Plantactinospora sp. BC1: one gene and its partner. The protein of the gene in region 1 interacts with the protein of each later gene in a pairwise test. Links are inferred from orthologs where the notes say so. Each region holds a gene or a part of one and is shown on either strand. Other genes may lie near its edges.

Evidence for each region.
Region 2: the proteins of aceE (region 1) and nth interact in binary tests that used the Escherichia coli proteins (3 or more experiments, as listed by UniProt). The link is inferred for Plantactinospora sp. BC1 from one-to-one orthologs.

What each region holds. Positions count from the first base shown.
Region 1 is NZ_CP028158.1:7,686,083-7,693,283, reverse strand. What follows is about bases 1,787-5,078. They hold aceE (pyruvate dehydrogenase (acetyl-transferring), homodimeric type), read right to left. Parts: upstream 4,744-5,078; coding sequence 1,987-4,743; downstream 1,787-1,986. Other genes in these bases: C6361_RS33745 (YjbQ family protein), read left to right, coding at 4,968-5,078; C6361_RS33755 (SRPBCC family protein), read left to right, coding at 1,787-1,926. In the rest of the region: gltX (glutamate--tRNA ligase), read right to left, coding at 1-1,292; more of C6361_RS33755, read left to right, coding at 1,489-1,786; more of C6361_RS33745, read left to right, coding at 5,079-5,372; C6361_RS33740 (DUF4139 domain-containing protein), read left to right, coding at 5,444-7,096. UniProt on the Escherichia coli protein: Component of the pyruvate dehydrogenase (PDH) complex, that catalyzes the overall conversion of pyruvate to acetyl-CoA and CO(2).
Region 2 is NZ_CP028158.1:2,372,511-2,379,233, reverse strand. Bases 1,265-4,078 are described here. They hold nth (endonuclease III), read right to left. Parts: upstream 3,195-4,078; coding sequence 2,334-3,194; downstream 1,265-2,333. Other genes in these bases: C6361_RS10010 (CapA family protein), read right to left, coding at 3,365-4,078; C6361_RS38130 (TlpA disulfide reductase family protein), read right to left, coding at 1,558-2,337; C6361_RS10025 (CoA pyrophosphatase), read right to left, coding at 1,265-1,561. Outside these bases: C6361_RS10030 (MarP family serine protease), read right to left, coding at 1-712; more of C6361_RS10025, read right to left, coding at 836-1,264; more of C6361_RS10010, read right to left, coding at 4,079-4,432; C6361_RS10005 (adenosylcobinamide amidohydrolase), read right to left, coding at 4,817-5,542; C6361_RS10000 (Crp/Fnr family transcriptional regulator), read left to right, coding at 5,900-6,577. UniProt on the Escherichia coli protein: DNA repair enzyme that has both DNA N-glycosylase activity and AP-lyase activity. The DNA N-glycosylase activity releases various damaged pyrimidines from DNA by cleaving the N-glycosidic bond, leaving an AP (apurinic/apyrimidinic) site.

The DNA of each region.
Region 1 (7,201 bases):
GGCGCCTGCGCCTTGCCGAGCTTCAGCCCCCGGCGGGCGCCGACCTCCTCCAGGGTCGCCTTCAGCGGCTCGGCCGCCCACTCCGGCAGGGCCTCGAAGGCGGCGATCGCCTCGTCGAGCAGTTCGGCGGAACCCTCCTTCATGGCCTTCGCCCAGGCCGCCTCGTCGATCAGCGGCGAGTCCAGGAAGAGGAAGTCGACGTTCGGCACGATCTCGCTGAGTACGGCGATCCGGGTCTGTGCCAGCGGCGCCACGGCGGCGAACGCGGCCGGGTCGAACTCGGCCGGCTGCCACGGCGGCGGGGCGATGGTGTCGGTACCGGTCAGCCACGGCTGGCAGGCCGCGACGAACTCGTCGACGGACAGCGCCCGGATGTACTCGCCGTTGAAGGCCCGCAGCTTCTTCTCGTCGAAGAAGGCGGGTGACGGGTTCACCTCGGCGAGCCGGAACTCGGACTCGATCACCGACCAGGGCACGATCTCCCGGTCGCCCGAGGGCGCCCAGCCGAGCAGCATCAGGTAGTTGCGCATCGCGTCGGCGAGGTAGCCCTCGTCCCGGTACGCCTCCAGGGCCACCTTGTCGCGCCGCTTGGAGAGCTTCTGGCGCTTCTCGTTGACCACCACCGGCACGTGGGCCCAGATCGGCGGCTTGACCCCGAGCGCGTCCCAGAGGAGCTGCTGCTTGGGGGTGTTCGGCAGGTGCTCCTCGGCCCGGATCACGTGCGTGATGCCCATGGTGAGGTCGTCCACGACGTTGGCCAGCAGGAAGACCGGCGAGCCGTCGCCCCGGGCGATCACGAAGTCCTCGATCAGCCTGTTCTCGAAGGTCGGCTCGCCGCGGATCAGGTCGACGACCACCGTCTCGCCCTCGTCGGGGGTGCGGAAGCGCAGGGCGCGTCCCGGTGCCGCCTCCAGGCCGCGGTCGCGGCAGAAGCCGTCGTAGCCCTGGTACTGCGAGCCGGTGCGGGCCTGGATCGCCTCCCGGGTGCAGTCGCAGTAGTACGCCCGGCCGGCGCGGTGCAGCCGGGTCGCGGCGTCGCGGTGCTCGCCCGCGTTCGCGGACTGGAAGTACGGTCCCTCGTAGCTGCCCCGGGCGATCCCGATCCAGTCCAGTGCGGAGAGGATGCCCTCGATCCATTCCGGCCGGTTGCGGGCCGCGTCGGTGTCCTCGACGCGCAGCACGAAAACGCCGCCCTGCTGCTTGGCGAAGATCCAGTTTTGCAGGGCCGAGCGGGCGCCTCCGACGTGGAACATTCCAGTCGGGGAGGGGGCAAAGCGTACGCGTACCGTCACGGCCTCCAGCCTACGCACGGCCCCCGGGCGGCCCGCCACCAGGTTTCCCGTCGTCCGGTTCCACGGGTGCTCCGGGCTGGCGAATCCCACGGCGGTAGTTTCCCCCGGCGTGTCGGTGGCTAATCGTCCGTTTTCGTCCGTAATCGTGAATAAGCTGCCAATGGTCACGGGTTGTCCGCAATGGAGGCGACTGAGGATGATGCTCATCGAACGCAGCACGCGGGTGTCCGCACCGATCGAGGCGGTGTGGGACCTCGTTCAGCGGGCCGAACACCTGCCGGGCTGGCTGGCCGGGGTACGACAGGCGGAGGTGCTCTCCGGGGAGGGCATCGGCCGCCGCCAGCGGGTGCACGCGGCCGGACGGGCGATGGACGCCGAGGTGATCGCGTACCAGGAGCCGACCCTGATCGCCTGGCGCGAGCGGGCCGAGGGCTCCGGGGCCCGGGCCGAGGCCCGCACCGAGGTCTACGTCGAACTGGCACCCGAGGAGGACGGCACCTCGGTACGCCTGATCATGGTCCGTTGGCCCGCCGGTCCGGTCAGCGGGGCGCTGCTGCGCTGGGGGATGCGTCGGGTCGGTGCCGACCTGGAGGGCTCGCTCGCCCGGCTCACCGGGCTGGCCACCGTCGGCTGAGGGGCGGGACGTCGCGACGGCGACGGCCCGCCCCCCAGGCTGCCGATCAGTGCGGAACCGTCAGGAGTCCCCGCCGGTCTCGCCCACCGGTGCCGCCGCGATGTCGTCGATCGCGTACTTCTTCGCGGCCTCGGCCGGCACCGACGCCGGCACCACGCCGCGCCGCGCCAGCTGGCGCAGCGTCGCCACGGTCACCGACTCGGCGTCCACGTGGAAGTGCCGGCGCAGCGCGTGCCGGGTGTCCGAGAGCCCGAAACCGTCGGTGCCGAGCGAGGTGTAGTCGCCGGGGATCCACCGCGAGATCAGGTCCGGTACCGCCCGCATCCAGTCACTGACCGCCACCACCGGTCCGTCGGCGTCGGCCAGCTTGCGCTGTACGTACGGCACCCGAGGCTCGTCGCCCGGGTGCAGGAGGTTGTACTCCTCGCACTCCACCGCGTCCCGGCGCAGCTCGGTCCAGGAGGTGACCGACCAGACGTCGGCCGCCACCCCCCAGTCCTGGGCCAGCAGGTTCTGCGCCTTGAGCGCCCACTGCATGCCGGTGCCCGAGGCGAGGATGTTGGCCCGGGGCGCGTCGCCGCCGTCCTGCCCGCCGACCGACCCCGCCGGCGAGTACTTGTAGATCCCCTTGAGCAGCCCCTCCACGTCCACGTTCTCCGGCTCCACCGGCTGGAGGATCGGCTCGTTGTAGACGGTCAGGTAGTAGAAGACGTTCTCCGGCCGCTCGCCGTACATCCGGTGCAGGCCGTTCTCGAAGATGTGCGCGATCTCGAACGCGAACGCCGGGTCGTACGCCACCACGGCCGGGTTGGTCGCGGCGATCAGGTGCGAGTGGCCGTCCTCGTGTTGCAGGCCCTCGCCGTTGAGCGTGGTCCGGCCGGCGGTGGCGCCGAGCACGAAGCCCCGGGCCATCTGGTCGGCCGCCGCCCAGAACGCGTCGCCGGTGCGCTGGAAGCCGAACATCGAGTAGAAGATGTACAGCGGGATCATCGGCTCGCCGTGCGTGGCGTACGACGAACCGGCGGCGGTGAACGAGGCCACCGAACCGGCCTCGTTGATCCCCTCGTGCAGGATCTGCCCGCTGGTCGACTCCTTGTACGACAGGAACAGCTCCCGGTCGACCGAGGTGTACTTCTGGCCGTGCGGCGAGTAGATCTTCTGGGTCGGGAAGAGCGAGTCCATCCCGAAGGTCCGCGCCTCGTCCGGGATGATCGGCACGAACCGCTTGCCGAACTCGCGGTCCTTCATCACGTCCTTGAGCAGCCGGACGAAGGCCATGGTGGTGGCGATCTTCTGCTTGCCGGAGCCCTTCTTGACGTCGGCGAAGCGCTCGCTGCCCGGCACCGGCAGCGGCGCCCACTCCGTACGCCGGCTCGGCAAGTAGCCGCCGAGCTGCTGGCGCCGCTCGCGCAGGTATTCCGCCTCCTCGGACTTCTCGCCCGGGTGGTAGTACGGCGGCAGGTAGGGGTTGGGCTCCAGCGCCGAGTCGGGGATGTCCAGGTAGAGGCGGTCGCGGAAGCTCTTCAGGTCGTCCAGGGTGAGCTTCTTCATCTGGTGCGTGGCGTTGCGGCCCTCGAAGCTCGACCCCAGGGTCCAGCCCTTGATCGTCTTCGCCAGGATCACCGTCGGCTGGCCGGTGTGCTCGACCGCCGCCTTGTACGCCGCGTAGAGCTTGCGGTAGTCGTGCCCGCCCCGCTTGAGGTTCCAGATCTCGTCGTCGGAGAGCCCCTCGACCATCTTGCGGGTGCGCGGGTCGCGGCCGAAGAAGTGCTCCCGGACGTACGCCCCGGACTCCGCCTTGTAGGTCTGGTAGTCGCCGTCCGGCGTGGTGTTCATCAGGTTGACCAGCGCGCCGTCGGTGTCCGCGGCGAGCAGCGGGTCCCACTCCCGGCCCCAGACCACCTTGATCACGTTCCAGCCGGCGCCCCGGAAGAACGCCTCCAGCTCCTGGATCACCTTGCCGTTGCCCCGCACCGGCCCGTCCAGCCGTTGCAGGTTGCAGTTGATCACGAAGGTGAGGTTGTCCAGCTCCTCGCGGGCGGCCGCGCCGATCGCGCCGAGCGACTCGACCTCGTCCATCTCACCGTCGCCGAGGAACGCCCAGACGTGCTGCTGGGAGGTGTCCTTGATGCCCCGGTGGTGCAGGTAGCGGTTGAACCGGGCCTGGTAGATCGCGTTGATCCCGCCGAGCCCCATCGAGACGGTGGGGAACTCCCAGAAGTCCGGCATCAGCCGAGGGTGCGGGTACGACGGCAGGCCGCCACCCGGGTGCGACAGCTCCTGCCGGAAGCCGTCGAGCTGGTCCTCGGTGAGCCGCCCCTCCAGGTACGCCCGGGCGTACATGCCGGGGGAGCCGTGGCCCTGGTAGAAGATCTGGTCGCCGCCGCCCGGGTGGTTCTTGCCCCGGAAGAAGTGGTTGAACCCGACCTCGTAGAGCGACGCCGAGCTGGCGTAGGTGGAGATGTGCCCGCCCACGCCGATCTCCGGCCGCTGCGCCCGGTGCACCAGCATGGCGGCGTTCCACCGGATGTACGCCCGGATCCGCCGCTCGATGTGCTCGTCCCCCGGGAACCAGGGTTCCTGCTCCGGCGGGATCGTGTTGAGGTAGTCGGTGGTGGTCAGGGGCGGCACCCCGACCTGGCGCTCCCTGGCCCGCTCCAGCAGGCGCAGCATGACGTAGCGGGCGCGTTTGGCACCGCGCTCGTCAATGACACCGTCAAGCGACTCGACCCACTCGCTGGTCTCTTCGGGGTCGATGTCCGGAAGCTGGCTCGGTAGGCCGTCGCTGATCACCGGGCGCTTGCGTTCCGTGGCCACAGGCGTTCCCTAGGTTGTGTGTGGGATAGGTCTCTAGCGCCATCCTGCCCCCTCATGCCTGGCTCCGTCACCTCTAGACCCGGCAGAGGCGACGCGCGACACAGGTACCAGGCGGTAACTTTCCGGCAACAGGTCGTTTTCACCTCAGGAATTCCAGGATCGCGCGGCGGGGCGGAAAGCGGGCCGCCCCGACCTGCCGCCGCCGGCTCGGGGAGACTGGGTGGATGCAGAGTGAGGTGATCACCATTCGGACCGGTTCCCGGCCCGTGGTCCGGGACATCACCCGGGAGGCCGAGCAGTTCCTCGCCGGCCGGGGCGACGGGCTGCTGCACGTCTTCGTCCCGCACGCCACCGCCGGGCTGGCGATCATCGAGACCGGGGCCGGTTCCGACGACGACCTGCTGACCGCCGTGGACGAACTGCTCCCCACCGACGACCGCTGGCGGCACCGGCACGGCTCACCGGGACACGGCCGGGACCACGTCCTGCCCGCCTTCCTGCCGCCGTACGCGACCCTGCCGGTACTCGACGGCCGGCTCGCGCTCGGCACCTGGCAGTCGATCTGCCTCGTCGACCCGAACGGCGACAACGCCACCCGCCAGGTCCGGTTCTCCTTCCTGCCGGGCTGACCGGTTCTCCTGCCGGACCGGAGGAAACCTCGGGACAGCCCGGTGTGGCGGCGGATCGGTAGCCTCGCGCGATGACCCCATCCCGAATCGACGCGCCGATCGTCGCCGTGACGGTCTATCCGGACCGGGCCCGGGTGACCCGCCGGACCGATCTCCAGCTCCCGCCCGGTGAGCACCGGATAGGGATCGGACCACTGCCGCTCGGCCTGCTCCGCGACTCGCTGCGGGTCGGCGGGCGCGGCCCGGCGACCGTACTCGGGGTGGACGTGTCGACCGAGGTGCTGCCCCGGGCCACCGAGGGGACCGCCGCCGAACTCGCGCAGCGGCGTCGCGACATCACCGCCGAACTGGCCGGGCTGGCCGACGCCGAAGCCGTCGAGCAGCAGCGCGCCGACTTCCTGGCGCTGCTCACCCAGCGGGCCGGGGCCAGCTACGCCCGGGCCCTCGCCGCCGGGGACGCCACCCCGGGCGACGTCGCCGGTTTCACCGACTCGGTGGCCGAGCAGACCGCCGCGAGCCAGGCCCGCCGCCGGGAACTGTCCCGCCAGCAGGAGGAGGCCCGGGAACGGCTGGCCGCCGTCGAGCGGGAGATCGCCGCGCTCTCCGGCCGGCGGTCGCCGGACCGGCTGGCCGCCGAGGTGACCCTGCGGATCGAGCCCGACGGCGACGACGAGCCGGACGGATCCGAGCGCTCCGCCGAGGTCCAGCTCGAGCTGTCGTACGTGGTGGAGGGCGCCGGCTGGACCTCCTCGTACGACCTCCGGCTGGTCGAGGAGACCCTGACGCTCACCTGGTTCGGGCTGGTCAGCCAGCGCACCGGGGAGGACTGGCCCGAGTGTGAACTGCTGCTCTCCACCGCCCGCCCGGCGACCGGCACCGAGCTGCCGGAGCTGGAGCCGTGGTATCTCCACCAGGCGGAGCCGGTGGGCCGGCTGGAGCAGCAGGGCGGCCGGGGCGGCGAACCGGTCCGGGCGAGGGCGGCCGGCGGGCCGATGTCCCCGGCCGCGATGCCGGCGTCGGCTGCCGCCGGCAAGGCCCAGCCGTTCGGCGCCGCACCCCGGCCGCCCGCCCCGGTGGCACAGTCCGGGGCCACCCTCACCCAGGGCGCGCTGGCCGCCACCTACCGGCCGGCCCGCCCGGTGGCCGTACCGGCGGACGGGGGCGCGCACCGGGCCGTCGTCGCCGTACTGGAGCTGGCGGCCCGGCTGGACCACGTCACCGCGCCGGTGCGTACCCCCGGGGTGCACCTGCGGGCCACCGCCGTCAACGGCTCCGAACACACCCTGCTGCCCGGGCCCGCGTCGGTCTTCCACGGCGGTGACTTCGTCGGCGGCACCACGCTGCCGACCTGGGCGCCGGGGGAGGAGGTCGAGGTGGCGCTCGGACTCGACGACCGGATCCGGGTGAAGCGGGAGCTGGTGCGGCGCAGCGACACCAGGGCCACCCTGGGCTCGAGCCGGCGGCGCGAGGTCGAGTACCGGATCACCCTGGCCAACCACACGCCCCGGCCGGCCCGGTTGACGGTGCGGGACCAGCTCCCGGTCTCGCGCAGCGAGGGGATCACGGTCCGGGAGCTGCGGCTCGACCCGCCGCCGGACGAGCGGGCCCCGCTCGGCGAGCTGATCTGGCGGCTGGAGCTGCCGCCGGGCGGCTCCCGGGAGATCGTCACCGGGCTGCGGGTGGAGCTGGCCAAGGGGGTCGAACTGCTCGGCTGGCGCGAGTAGCCCGCCACGGGTGCCCGGCCGGCGGCCCCTGGCCGGCCCGGCCGGCCCGGGCGGCGAACCGGGCCGGCCAGGGGTCGACCCGGCGGGACCGGCGGGTCGACGCGG
Region 2 (6,723 bases), 5.3 Mb from region 1 along the record:
TCCGGGTGCCGGCCACCACGTGCGCGTTGGTCATCACCCGGTTTTCGGCGTAGACGAAACCGGAGCCCTCGATCCGGCGGGAGCAGCTGGGCGCGTTGCCGAGCACCTTGACCACCGAACGCCGCCCGTTCACCACCACCTGCGAGCCGGCCAACGCCGGGTCGGGCGAGGCCACCTCGCGGGACCGGGTCGGGGCCAGCCCGCCGAAGACGTCCGGGAAGCCGTTGGTGTCGACGGTGTCCCGCAGCGCCCGGGACAGCGCCTGCGCCTCCGGCGGCAGTACCCGGTCCACCACGGTCAGCAGCGCGCTGTTGCGGACCGCGCTGGCCAGCCCTGGCAGCGAGGAGGAGGCCAGCGGTACGGCCACCAGCCAGGCCACCAGGAGTACGGCGAGCAGCGAGACCACCGCCCCGCCGACGTCGTCGGCCGTCCGGCCGGCCTGGCTGGTGATGGCGTGCCGCAGGTGTGAGCCGAGCCAGCCGGCGAGCGCCTGGCCGAGCACCGCCAGGCCGAAGATCGAGGCCAGCGCGACCACTACCCGGGTCGAGTTGCTGGTGAACTGCTCCGCGAGCAGCGGACCGACCTGCAACCCGATCAGTGCGCCGCCGAAGAAGCCGGTGAAGGAGAGCAGACCGATGACGAATCCCTGCCGGTAGCCGCTGATCGCGAACAGCAACATGAGCAGGATCAGAACGACATCCACCACCGACACCCGTTCAGGGTACGGGGGAGAACTGGGAATGGCCTGGGCCACCGACGCTTACCGCCGAATCGGTGCCTGGCACCACTCCCCGCCGCAGGCGCCCCGCACGGCTCGCCTCGTCGGATTCCCGGGTCAGGAGGGTGTCGTCGGCCGGGTCAGCTCGTCGGCTTCGTCGGCCTCGTCGGCCTCCTCGATGCCGGGCGCGGAACCCGGCGGCGGACTCGTCGGCGGCAGGTCGAGAATCCGGTCCTGCGGCCAGGGTCGCGCCCAGCCGGCCATCTCCAACAGCGTGGCGAGCACCCCTGCGGTGAACCCCCAGACCAGCATGCCCCGGGACTGGAAGGCCGGCCCGATCCAGCCGCTGGGATGGCGTACCCGGACCCGGTTGGCCGGGTCGACGAGTTCGGCGATCGGCAGCCGGGCAACGTGCGCCACCTCGGCCGGCTCCCGCGAGTGCACCGGATGGGGCCGGTGCCACCAGGCGAGTACCGGGGTGACGACGAAGTCGCTGACCGGAATCCACAGCCGGGGCAGTTGCGCCAGCACGGTGACGCTGGTCGGATCGAGGCCGACCTCCTCGTGCGCCTCCCGCAGGGCGGTCGCCGCCGCGTCCTCGTCCTCCGGATCGCGCGCCCCGCCCGGAAAGGCCGGCTGCCCGGCATGGGTACGCAGGGTCGCGGCCCGTTGCAGGATCAGTACGTCGAGCCCGTGCTCGGGCTGCTCGCCGAGGAGCACCAGTACGGCACTGTCCCGCCCGCCGTTGGCCGGGGTGCGTACCCGGGTGAAATCCTCGGTGCGGGCCGACCGGACCCGGGTGAGCAGCGGCTCGCACCATGCCGGAAGCTCGTGCTCGGTCACGACGGCACCGCCACCCCCAGGTGCCGCCGGACGAGCGTGACCAGCTCGGCGTCGTCGAGGGCGCCCGTCTCGTCCCGGTGCCGGATCCGCCCCTCGGCGTCCACGAAGAGCGTGACCGGCAGTACCGCCCGACCACCCAGCCCGGTCAGCAGCTTCTTGTCCCGGTCGTAGAGGTTGGGAAACTCCAGCCCGAAGTCCTCGCCGATCGACTGGGCGGCGGGGCGCGAGTCCCCGCTGTTCACCCCGACCACCCGGAGCCGGTCGCCGGCCCGGTCGGCGAGCCGCTGGAACGCGGGCAGCTCCTTGCGGCACGGCGCGCACCACGAGGCCCAGAGGTTGAGTACGGCCGGCCCGCGCAGCTCGGCCACGGCGACCTCGCCGGCCCCGACGAAGCAGGGCAGCTCCAGCGCCGGCAACGACCGTCCCGCTGCCGCTGTCGCGCCGGGCGTGCCCACCGGGGTGCCGGGCGTGCCCGCCGAGGCGCTGGTTGTGCCGGCCGGGGCGCTGGTTGTGCCGGACGGGGCGCTGGTTGTGCCGGACGTGCCGGCTGGGGTGCTGGTTGTGTTGGCCGGGGTGCCGGACGTGCCGGGCGAGGCGTTGGTTGTGCCGGATGTGCCGGCCGGGGTGGTCAGCGCGGCGCAGTCGGTGAAGGCGGTCGTCGTGGCGTTCTGCCCGACCGGCGCCGGTCCGGTCTCCGGCTCCGCGTTCCGGCCGGTGCAGGCGGTGCCGAGCAGCAGCAGTGCCAGCAGCGGCCCGCCGAGTGTCAGCCGCTTCACGGGGTGTCGCCGGCGGCGGCGGTCGCCGGCACCAGGTCGGGATCGACCCCGGCCTGCACCGCCAGCTCCCGGGCCCGGGGACCCTTGAGCAGTTTCGCGGCGGCGGCCGGGTCGGTCGGGCCGAGTCCGTAGGAGGGGCAGAGCCGGGCCAGGGTGCAGGCACCGCAGGCCGGCTTGCGGGCGTGGCAGACCCGCCGGCCGTGGAAGATCACCCGGTGCGAGAGCATGGTCCAGTCGCGCCGCTCGTAGAGCGCACCGACGGCGTGCTCGATCTTGACCGGATCGGTTTCGGTGGTCAGCTCCCAGCGGTGCATCAACCGGTCGAAATGGGTGTCGACGGTTATCCCGGGCACCCCGAAGGCGTTGCCGAGGATGACGTTGGCGGTCTTGCGGCCGATCCCGGGCAGGGTCACCAGGTCTTCGATCCGGCGGGGCACCTGGCCGTCGTACCGCTCGACGAGCTGGCGACCGAGGTTGATCAGAGAATTGGTCTTGTTCCGGAAGAACCCGGTGGGCCGGATCATCTCCTCCAGCTCGGCCCGGTCCGCCCCGGCGTAGTCGGCCGCCGTCGGATAGCGGGCGAACAGCTTCGGCGTCACCTCGTTGACCCGCTGGTCGGTGCATTGCGCGGAGAGGATGGTCGCCACCGCCAGTTGCAGCGGACCCTGGTGGTTGAGCTCGCAGTGGGCGTCGGGGTGCGTCTCGGTCAGCACCCGGCCGATCCGCCGGGCCCGCCGCTTGCGGCCCAGCTCTGATTCGACGGTACGGCGGGTCGGCCGCGCCGTCCGGATCGCCCGGGTCGCCTCGCCGGGCGCGACTCCGACTCCGGTCTGCGCGGAGTCGTCAGTGGCACTCACGCCGGCCAGCCTACGTCGCGGCGCCGACATCGACCCGGGGGAGCCCGCCCCGGCCGAACCCTGGGAAAGCCCCCCCCGGCATCCCGCCACCCCGGCACGCGCCGGACCGGCACGCGGCCCCGCTCGCCTCAGGCTCCTCGCCGCCCGGCCTCAGGGCCCAGCGCCGCGCCTCAGCTCGCGGCGGCCGGCGGCGTGATCTTGCCGTCCGCAGCCACCCGAGCGCCGGTCTTCGGGAAGTCGGACCTGCACAGGTCCCGGACGAGACCGGCGGCGCGCCGCTGTGAGTCCATCGTCGGCCTGCCCGCGCCGTTCATGTACGTCGAGACGAGCTGCCCGCCCGCCCACTCGCCCTCGGCGGTCAGCGAGACCTTGAGCACCGCTCCCCAGCCGAGCCGGCCGTTGTTGCTGAGCGTCCCCTCGCCACCGGCGAAGTTGCCGAGGCTGTACGCGATCAGCCGGCCCTTGTAGAACTCCAGCGCCCGCATCACGTGCGGCCCGTGCCCGACGACCAGGTCGGCACCCGCGTCGATCATCGAGTGCGAGAACTTGATCGGGTCGCCCCGGTTCTCGCCGAGGAACATCTCCGTGCCGGGACGGACCCGGGTCTTCTCCGAGCCCTCGCCGCCCATGTGCACCTGCACGACGACCAGGTCCGCCATGGTGGCGGCCTTCTGGATCACCTTCTTCGCCGAGCTGATGTTGGTCAGGCTGTTCGACCAGGCGTACGACGAGAAGCCGGCCACCGCCACCTTGACGCCCTCGACGTCGACCACGGTGATCTGGTTGGGCGCGCCGGTGTGCTGGAGGCCGTACTTCTCCAGGGCCTCCTGGGTGTTCTCGTAACCGGCCTTGCCGTAGTCGTACCCGTGGTTGTTGGCCTGGTTGAGCAGCTCGAAGCCGGCCTCCTTGAGGTGCCCGGCGTACGACGGCGGAGCCCGGAACTGGTGGCAGCGGGTGGAGTTGGCGCCGCACTTGGAGGTACCGGTGTCGTCGGTCAGCGGCTCCTCGAGGTTGCCCATCACCAGATCGGCGGCGAGCGCCTTCTTGACCGAGTTGAAGAAGCCCTTGCCACCATTGGCCGGCAGCCGCCCCGGAGCGTTGCCCATCACGATGTCCCCGGTGGCGGACATGGAGATGACCTTGGGTGCCGGTTCACCGGTCGGCGACGGGGCGGCCGAGGCCGAACCGGCGGCGCTCGGCCCGGCCTGCGGCCCGGCCTGATCGTCGCCGCCGAACATGTTGAACGCGGCCACCGCCGCCACCCCGGTACCGAGGAGTACGGCGAGGACCGCGGTCACGACGAGGGCGGTCCGGCCGGCGCTGCGGGGCGCCCGGCGGGACTTGGGTGTGGTCGGCTCGGTGTCGTACATCGCCCGGTGACAGTACCGGGATCGGGCGACGGGAGCGACCGTCGACCGGCCGATGTTCTCCCGCCGCCCGTCCGTGCTCCCCCGAACGGGCGACTCCACCGCCGGCCCCGACCACCCACGACCGACCCGTCACGCATCCACGACCGGCACGTCGCGCATCCACGACCGGCCGGCGCGCCGGCTACCGTCGCCGGCTAAAGTCACGCCGGCTACAGCGGCGGCGTCACCCGGCCGACCCGGGCGCGGCGGCGTTCACCGCTGTGACCAGGGGACGGTCGGTCGGGCCCCGCCTTCACGTACCGCCCGGCAGGCGGCGCGGGCCAGCGGGGCACCCCAGCGCGACCGTGGACCCCCGTACGGTTCGGCGGGGCCGTCCGGCGGGCAGAGCACGGTCACCGCGTCGGTGGCGGTACCGGTGGCGGGCAGGCCCAACTCGCGCAGCGCCTGCGCCTTCGCCTCGGTGATCGTCGCGACGGCGTTGACCAGGGCGGCGTCGCCGAGGCGCTCCGGCAGCAGCGCGACGATGTTGACCGTGCCGACGTGCTGCACCGCCGTGCTGGCGGGACCGGCCGGGCCGGCAGGGTGCACCGTCGCGCGGGGATCGGGCGCGGTGGCGGGTTCGGGTGGCGGCGCCGAGACGTCTGCGGCCCAGATCGGGGCACCGAGACCGACGGTGGCCCAGATCCGGACACCGTGGTCGTCGGCGGCCACCACCTCCGCGACGTCGACGCCGGTGAGCAGTCCGACCCCGGGTCCGCGCAGGCCGAGCCGCTCGGCCAGCTCACCGAGGTGGGCGTCCGGGTCGTCCCGGCGGTACGACATCGGCACGGTCGCGTTGACCACCCAGTGCCGTACCCCGATCCCGCCACCGAGCGGGCCGGAGCTGATCGCCAGCGCGGGCCGGTCGAGCCGCCAGACCAGCAGCGGAGCCTCCCGCCCGTCCTCGACCCGGTAGGTCAGCTCCAGTTCGCGCAGCACCGCCCGACCCTACGGTCCGGCCCCGACCTCCCTGGTTCGCGGTCCGGTCCGACAGGCGCCTCACCATCGACCTGGACACCAGGGGCGTTACCGAGGACCGATAACGCGCCTGGTGTCCAGGTGACCGTCCGGCGATGACGACCTGGGCCCGGTGGGGGCCGGAGACTCGCCCGGGCGGACACGGCAGGCGTCAAACCGGGCGTACCCCCGGGTCATCCGGGGTTACGGGTACCGGCACCGGATCAAGATTCCAGGGGTGCTCCTCCGATTACTCTTCACATGCGCCTAGACTTGGCGGGCGCGCCGATCACCGGCCGGAACCCGGCCGCGGGCGGCTCGCGTGGGCGGAGGTGCGCGATGGACGAGGTGTTGGCTCGGAGCGGGATCTTCCAGGGCGTGGACCCCGAGGCTGCCGAGGCACTCGCGAAGGACATGGAGACGCTCGAGGTCCGAAAGGGCGAGATCGTCTTCAACGAGGGCGAACCGGGCGACAGCCTTTACATCGTCCTGAGCGGCAAGATCAAGGTCGGTCGCCGGGCCGCTGACGGCCGGCAGAACCTGATCGCCGTGATGGGCCCGTCCGACATGGTCGGCGAGCTTTCGCTCTTCGACCCCGGTCCGCGTACGGCGACCGCCACCGCCGTGATCGACACCCGGCTCGCCCGGTTGCGCAAGCAGGCGCTGCGGCCGTGGCTGAACAACCGGCCGGAGATCGCCGAGCAGTTGCTCCGGGTACTCGCCCGCAGGCTGCGCCGGACGAACGACAACCTGGCCGACCTGATCTTCACCGACGTGCCCGGCCGGGTGGCGAAGAACCTGCTCCAGATGGCGGGCCGGTTCGGCACCCGGGACGGCGGCGTACTCCGGGTAACCCACGACCTGACCCAGGAGGAGATCGCCCAGCTCGTCGGCGCCTCCCGAGAGACCGTCAACAAGGCGCTGGCCGACTTCGCCTCGCGGGGCTGGCTGCGGCTGGACGGCAAGAGCATCATCATCCTCGACCCGGAACGCCTGGCCCGCCGCGCCCGGGTCTGACCCCCGCGTACGCCCTCGGCCCCGCATCGCCAAGCCCTGGCTGGTGCGGGGCCGATCCGTGCCGCCATCCCGCCCCGGCCCCGGCTCCTTCCAGCCCGGCGCGCCGTAGTCGGCGCCGCCGCGACATCAGACGCGCCAAGATTCTT